One region of the Paenibacillus pedocola genome, then DNA from elsewhere that is predicted to be linked to it. Evidence: predicted binding sites of a transcription regulator. Region 1 holds the regulator's gene; the other holds the start of a gene.

Region 1 (3,502 bases):
TTGACGTTCAGCTCATTCAGCACTGAAATCGACGGCCCTTCCAGAATGCCAAGATCCACTCCAAGACGTAAATCTGAGAGCCGCTGCGCCGACTCCTTAAGCTCCATCACAGCGGCATAAGCCATGATCCCATACGAGCGTTTAATCCGGTCGGTAATCCGCAGTGCCGAATCTGTTAGCAGGCGTTCCCGGGCGTTTCGTTCATGCTCAATAATCTGGGTAACCACACTGTGAAGATTCTCAATGATTTCATTTTCCGTCTGACCCAGTGTAATCTGATTGGAAATCTGAAAGATGTTCCCTACTGCTTCGCTGCCCTCACCATAAATTCCTCTTACGGTCAGCCCCACCTGGTTCACTGCGGATAAAATCCGGTTAATCTGATGGGTCATCACGAGGGCCGGTAAATGAAGCATAACTGAAGCCCTGAGGCCGGTGCCTACATTGGTTGGACAACTGGTTAAATACCCTCTTCTATCATCAAAAGCGTAATTAACGGAAGCCTCAAAAATATCATCAATCGCCGTTGCCCTGTTCCAAGCCTCTTTCACCTGCAGGCCCGGGAATAAACACTGGATGCGGAGATGATCTTCCTCATTGATCATAATGCTGACCGACTCATCCTCGTTCAGGATAACTGCTCCGCCCCGGGAATCATTGGCCAGGTTAGGACTGATCAGATGCTTCTCCACCAGTACTTTTTTGTCCAGCTCAGTAAGCTCATCCAGCCTTAGCAGTTCAAAGGTGCCAAAACTTTCTGTTGCCTCCCCCTGAAATACAGGGGCGAGCTGTTCCAATGCTTCCTCCGCCTGTTCGGCTGAAGCCAGCAGTGGAAAAGGCAGGTGCTCCAGATTGCGGGCGATACGCATACGGCTGCTGATTACAATCTCAGAATGGCTGCCGCCGCAGCGCATCCAGTCACTAAGTGCTTGTTCGGTAAACCGGAGACTTGACATGTCGTATCCCCCCTATATATGAAAGACTTTACTCTTGTGCCATTTCTTTTTCAAGTTTGCGTATTCTGTCCCTCAGCTCGGCTGCGGTTTCGAACTCTTCATGCATGATGCTTTCCTGCAGCTCGTGCTTCAACTCATCGATTTGCCGTTTACACATAATCTGTGCACCGGCCCGCTTCGGCAGCTTACCTACATGCGCGGTACTGCCATGAACCCTCCTAAAGAGCGGGTCCAGCGTGCTGTCAAAATATTTATAACATGAGCTGCAGCCGAAACGTCCAAGCTTGCTGAACTGGGAATACGTCATACCGCAATTCTCGCAATGCAAACCTTGGACATTCTTAGTCGCTGCTGACTTCTCCTTGCCGGCCCCTTCAAGATCAAGCAGGCCGGACAACAGGCTGTGTATCGAGAAACCTCCCGCCGTTCCGGGAATCAGTTCCCCCTTCTCACGTGCACAGCTTTCACAAATATGAAATTCCGTCTTCTCTCCACTCACAATTTTAGTGAAATGTAGGGTTGCCGGTTTGACGCCGCATTCCTGGCAAAGCATAAGCGGAGTCCCTCCCTTATGATGACAATTATTTGCCCAACAAAGAGATTAGCATGGCCTTCATAATCTTGGCACGAATCTCATCCCGGTACGGCAGATGAACCGTCAGGCATTCCCGGGAAACAGCGGCGCGCATGAGGCACGCTTCACGCTTGCTTAGAAAGCGGGCTTCCTCAAGCTGATAAATCAGCCCTTCGGCGGAATTCTGATCAATATCATTTCCTATTGTAGATTTGAGATGAGCATACAGCGCCACATTCTGGGGCAGCTCAAAACGCTGAATCCGGATATAACCTCCGCCGCCGCGCTTACTCTCCACCACATAGCCCTTTTCCAAAGTAAAGCGTGTACTGATGACATAATTGATCTGTGACGGCACGCATGAGAATTGGTCCGCCAGATCATTGCGCTGGATTTCCACCGTACCTTCGGGACTTTCATGCAAAATATTCTTCAGATATTGTTCGATAATATCAGAGATATTACGCATCACTCATCCTCCAGTGTTTAATGCTGTATTGTACGTCCTGCTGTGAATCCGTCCGGAGTGATCTCTAATGAACTTAACCCAAGAGCGAAAGCACGAATCCATGCTGACCGGCTGCAAAAGAATACCAACTGCGTGCAATCATGCACCCGACAATTAAGCAGTTCAACCATCGACTCCGGTAACTTCAACTAATAAAGCTTAAAATAAAGCTTCCGCGGGTTCGTTGACTTTGACTTTCTTTGACTTTTTTCATATTATAACATATTTTCACTGAATTCCAAGTGGTTACTCTTATTTTTTACTTTTTACCGCCATTGTATTCGGACATCCCCTGGTACATCCAGTATTTTTATATGTAAAATAAAGCTCTACCCGCTTAGAAGCATAAGGTAGAGCTTGGCAGCAATCAGAAAAAGTCGAACAAAGCTGTCTTCGCCTGCGGTGTTATCTCCTCCAGCCACTTCACGGCTTCCGCACTTCCGGATATCCTTCCGTACCGGGCCAGCTCTTGGGGACGCTTATATCCCATTAACAGCACCGTCAGTGTGCCAATACTGCAGCTCAGGTCAGCTTGCATGTCTGTTGAGTCTGAACGAGTAAGCGAACCAGCCCCCTGATGGTTCACTGTCCACTCCCATACCCCCTCGTTCCATGGGGCCTGCTCATCTTGAATATATACGGTGTGCTTCACCGTTTCTGTTAACTTATTGAAAGAAAATGCTTCCACAAAAGCCTGGGCATTTACGATCCGCGCCATGAAATAAGGATAATTCTCCTGCGGAATTCGAGGATCCGGCAGCAAAAACGGCAGGATATCATCGGATGGCACCAGCTTCAGCTCCGCACCGGTGACCATTGAATCGTGGTTAGCAAGAAAAGTCCATAATCCCCGGCGCGCCTTCTCATTCAAAAAGACAAACTCATCGATAACCAATTGATTATTCTCCAGCTTATACAGCACATACCCTTCCGCTTCACCCTGCTCTGAAAAAAACACACCGTGATGCGTATCCTTATCCAGCACATTATTCTGCCACCATTCCTTGGTTCGCAGCAACGTGCCGCTGTATTGGGCAGCGAACTGATTATACAACTGGTCCAATACTTCCAGATTTGCGCTATCCCGCCGGACGCTGCCCTCGATGTCCGTTTTTAACGGGAATTTAGCCACGGGAATCGTGTATTTCTTATACTCACAGTAAATCTCCCAACCGAACTTACGGTAAAAGGGAATCAGAAACGGATGCAACATCGATAACGTCTGCCCGTTCTCATTCATTACTTGCAGAATATGCTTCAAAAGCTTAGCAACATAGCCTTGTCTGCGATTCTCCGGCCAAGTTGCTACTCCGGCAATGCCTCCCATGGAGATTGCTTGTCCCTGAATATAAGCCTGTAGAGGAAGCAAAGTCAGCTTGGCGCTCAGTTTCCCATCCTCAAAAATCCCCCACACTCTCTCCGGCTTAAACTTCTGTTCTTGCTTTAACCGGTCTTCACCGGACA
Region 2 (3,502 bases), 810 kb from region 1:
TGCCCGAATCGCAGCATTGCGTGGATTGCTTTGGCCTTGCGTTTGCCCCCTGCTATACCGACAACAACTTCCGTGCGGATGATATCCTCTAGACGGAGCCCCATCGTAAGCATGGTATGGACCACCTGGCCAGCTTCGTTAAAATAATAGCCGAACGATTCGGCAACCGCGCCTTCTGCCTGGATTTCTGAGACTGTCGTCTCATCCAGCTTGCGGCGGCGGGTCATTTCAATGGCATCGCCGATTCCATGAACAATAATACGCGATCTGCGGATGATTTGCACGATCTCCCCAATGTTCGAGTCATGCCCCAGAGACTGGTAAGCATCCTCACTGAGCAGATCCGGCACATGCAGCAGACGGTAATTCGCCCCGATCCGCTTAGCCATTGTTGAAGCAATCGTATTCGCCTGAATTTCCATGCTCTCTCCAAGTCCTCCGCGTGCAGGGACAACCCATGCATTCTTATAGGAAAGGGATAAGGGCAAGGTCAGCTGATCGGCCATCTCAGCCAAAGTGGAGCCGCCTGTTACGGCAATGGTATCGTCGCTGCGCAGCACTCCGAGAAATGCCTTCGCGCCTGCACGCCCCAGCTCACGCTTCGTGAACGGCGATGTCTCGCAATCACCGGGCACAATTATTACTTTATTAAGACCATACGTTGAGCGAATCTTCTCTTCCAGATCATCCAGGCCAAACAGACTCTTGGCGATCGGCTCCAGCAGGTCAAGCGTTCTGCGACCGGCATCGCTAATGCGCATGCCGACACTCTCGATCTCAATGAGCCCTTGCGATTTCAGAAGATCCGTCTCGGCACGCAGCACACGCTCGGTCATATCCAGCGAGGCAGCCAGCGTTCTGCGCCCAATAATATCGGACAGCATGATCTGATGTAGAATCGTGTAACGTCTCTTAAGGGTTTCCATGAGATCCGGCAGAAGCTGCTTTTGGATTTCCAATAAATTGCGCATGCTTTCACTCCTGCAACTTCGTCTTTCTCTATTCCCTTGTTCGTGGTCTCAAAACGTCCCGGGTTAACTTTTTAAGTCCCACTCATATTCTAACCAAATATTACGCGGAGTGCAAGTCATCCGAGAGTATAATTCTCAACCTCTGTTTATCTTATACATCTAACAAGGCATGGAAAGACCCGAAGGCAGGGCTGAAGGCACAGAAATGCCCGGTCTAGGCCTGTTTCTGGTAGGGCTATACTTTGTCCCTGTATGCCGGCAAAGATATTTTCTGAACAGTGACGCTGATCCATTGCATTTGTACAATAAATGTATTATAATAATTTCTGTTGCGCCCGTGGTCCAATGGATATGACGTAGGCCTCCGAAGCCTGAGATCCAAGTTCGATTCTTGGCGGGCGCGCCATTATTTACTTTTTTGTACATAATTTAGCAGTCGTCATACTGTTAATTAACCAAAGAGCCACTTGATGGCTCTTTTTTTTGAAACTAAGTTTGACTTTCTTTGACTTTTTGTTTGAATTTGTTTATCATGTGGTTAATACGGTAACAGTAAAAATGAACACATCCGAATAGCCAATTCAAGGAGGTTTTCCACGTGAGTTATATCCCTATGGTAGTAGAACAGAGCAATCGCGGCGAGCGCGCTTATGACATCTATTCCCGCCTGCTGAAGGACCGCATCATTTTCCTTGGAACAGAGGTCAATGACGTGGTTGCCAATTCCATCATCGCACAAATGCTATTCCTGGCTGCTGAAGATCCGGATAAGGATATTCACCTGTATGTGAACAGCCCCGGCGGTTCCATCACAGCAGGCATGGCTATATTTGATACAATGCAGTACATTAAACCGGATGTTTCCACTATCTGCGTGGGCATGGCCGCTTCCATGGGAGCTTTCCTGCTGAACGCCGGTGCCAAGGGCAAACGTTTTGCACTGCCAAACAGCGAAATTATGATTCACCAGCCTCTGGGCGGTGCTCAAGGCCAGGCTACGGATATCGAAATCCGTGCCCGCCGCATCCTCAAGCTGCGCGACAAGCTGAACCGCATCCTATCCGAACGTACCGGCCAGCCGCTGGAACGGATCGAGAAGGATACGGACCGCGATTACTTCATGACTGCTGCTGAAGCAGCTGAATATGGTATTGTCGATAAAGTTATCGAGAAGACATTGCCTACAGGCGTATAACAGAAGCAACAGCCAAAAGGCTGCCGGGACCCAAAGCGGTCCCGGCAGCCTTTTTTTGTGCGGTTCTATCGATTGATGCCTATGGATTAAGGAAATCTATTTAATACCCCAAACGGCCATACCCCAGGCCATCCAATTTGTCTGCAATAACCCGGTAGCCTCGCCCATTCGGATGAATATGGTCAATAAACAGCAGGCCGCGCTCGTTGCCGGCAAACTCACTATAGATGGAGGCAAATCCGCAGACCCGGCTGCTGTAGCCTGAAGTATACCGGTTGAATTGCCGGACCCAGTCCGTAGCTTCATCGACTTGCGGATAAGGATTGTAGAGTCCGACAATGCGGATGATATAGGGCCTCGGCATACCTGCCTTGAGCTGTGATAACGTGCCCATGATGTCGCTGATGTTCCGTTTGCAATTGCGCAGCGCTTTCTGGAGCAGTGGTGACAGATCACCAGGGCGGGTGCCTGCCGCCTTAGCGGCCTTGATCAGATCATTGCCACCGATTGATATCGTAATCAGATCAGCATCGCTGACCGCCAGCCGGAAGTTGTAATCCGCTTTAAGACGCTGCTCCAGCCCGTCTGTTGTCAGCCCATTTACGCCTAAATTGGTTAAGCGGATGGGCGTACGCAGGCGCGCCTCCGCCATTCTGCGGTAAACCGGAACAAATCCGTTACCGGGCAGCGCTCCGAACCCCGTCGTCAGGGAATCACCAATAGCGGTGTACTGATAGCTCATCCAATCTCCCTCCCATCCATTAAGCTGCTTTCTTTGTTTAGCTTATGAATGGAGCGGGCACCGGGGAACGGCGGGTACCCATAACCCGCATTGGCGGAGCTTCTGATACCGGTCATATTCAGAATCATCTAAAGTTTATATGGTAAGTACTTTAGGATTCGTATTTATACAGCTGCGGATTAATGAAATAATGATCCGGTAAAGGGAAGTTTTATATTCTCAGGACTGGGGGATTCTATGAAAAGATTCCTGCTCTTCATCTTAAGCGGACTTATCCTGCTGATGGTCTCAGGGTGCAGCGGAAAGGATCGCTCTGCTGCTGCAGATGATCAAAAAACAGCTGCAGATTTCGTGAGATCAATGGGATGCCATATCATTACTAACGAGGGGGAGACCTCAAGGTATACTTTAGACAGAGAGATGCTTAGGGAATACTACAATATGCAACTATGGGGAGTTCAAAAGGAAGAACCCGAATCCTATCTTGGAAAAGAGATCGTCACGTATGGATTCATTGTAAGCGGTCATCCGCTTGAGAAGAAATATGCTTCCATTTACAAGGAAAACAACTATGACACCTCTGTAATGGTTATG

What was found. Region 1 encodes CtsR, which represses protease genes until heat stress. Its sites were predicted from a motif close to ATGGTCAATAAAGGTCAAACA; they were not measured.
Region 2: a site for CtsR is predicted at 1,464-1,484, ahead of clpP (ATP-dependent Clp endopeptidase proteolytic subunit ClpP). Genes of this name have one in related genera too.

The regions. Positions count from the first base shown of each region.
Region 1 is NZ_CP134223.1:5,834,063-5,837,564, forward strand. It holds gene mcsB (protein-arginine kinase McsB) at 1-956, opposite strand, end outside; gene mcsA (protein-arginine kinase activator protein McsA) at 985-1,509, opposite strand; gene QU597_RS26030 (CtsR family transcriptional regulator) at 1,538-1,999, opposite strand; gene QU597_RS26035 (GNAT family N-acetyltransferase) at 2,406-3,502, opposite strand, start outside.
Region 2 is NZ_CP134223.1:175,057-178,558, reverse strand. It holds gene QU597_RS00895 (sugar-binding transcriptional regulator) at 1-971, opposite strand, end outside; tRNA gene QU597_RS00890 (tRNA-Arg) at 1,303-1,377, shown strand; gene clpP (ATP-dependent Clp endopeptidase proteolytic subunit ClpP) at 1,570-2,166, shown strand; gene QU597_RS00880 (GDSL-type esterase/lipase family protein) at 2,267-2,908, opposite strand; gene QU597_RS00875 (hypothetical protein) at 3,146-3,502, shown strand, end outside.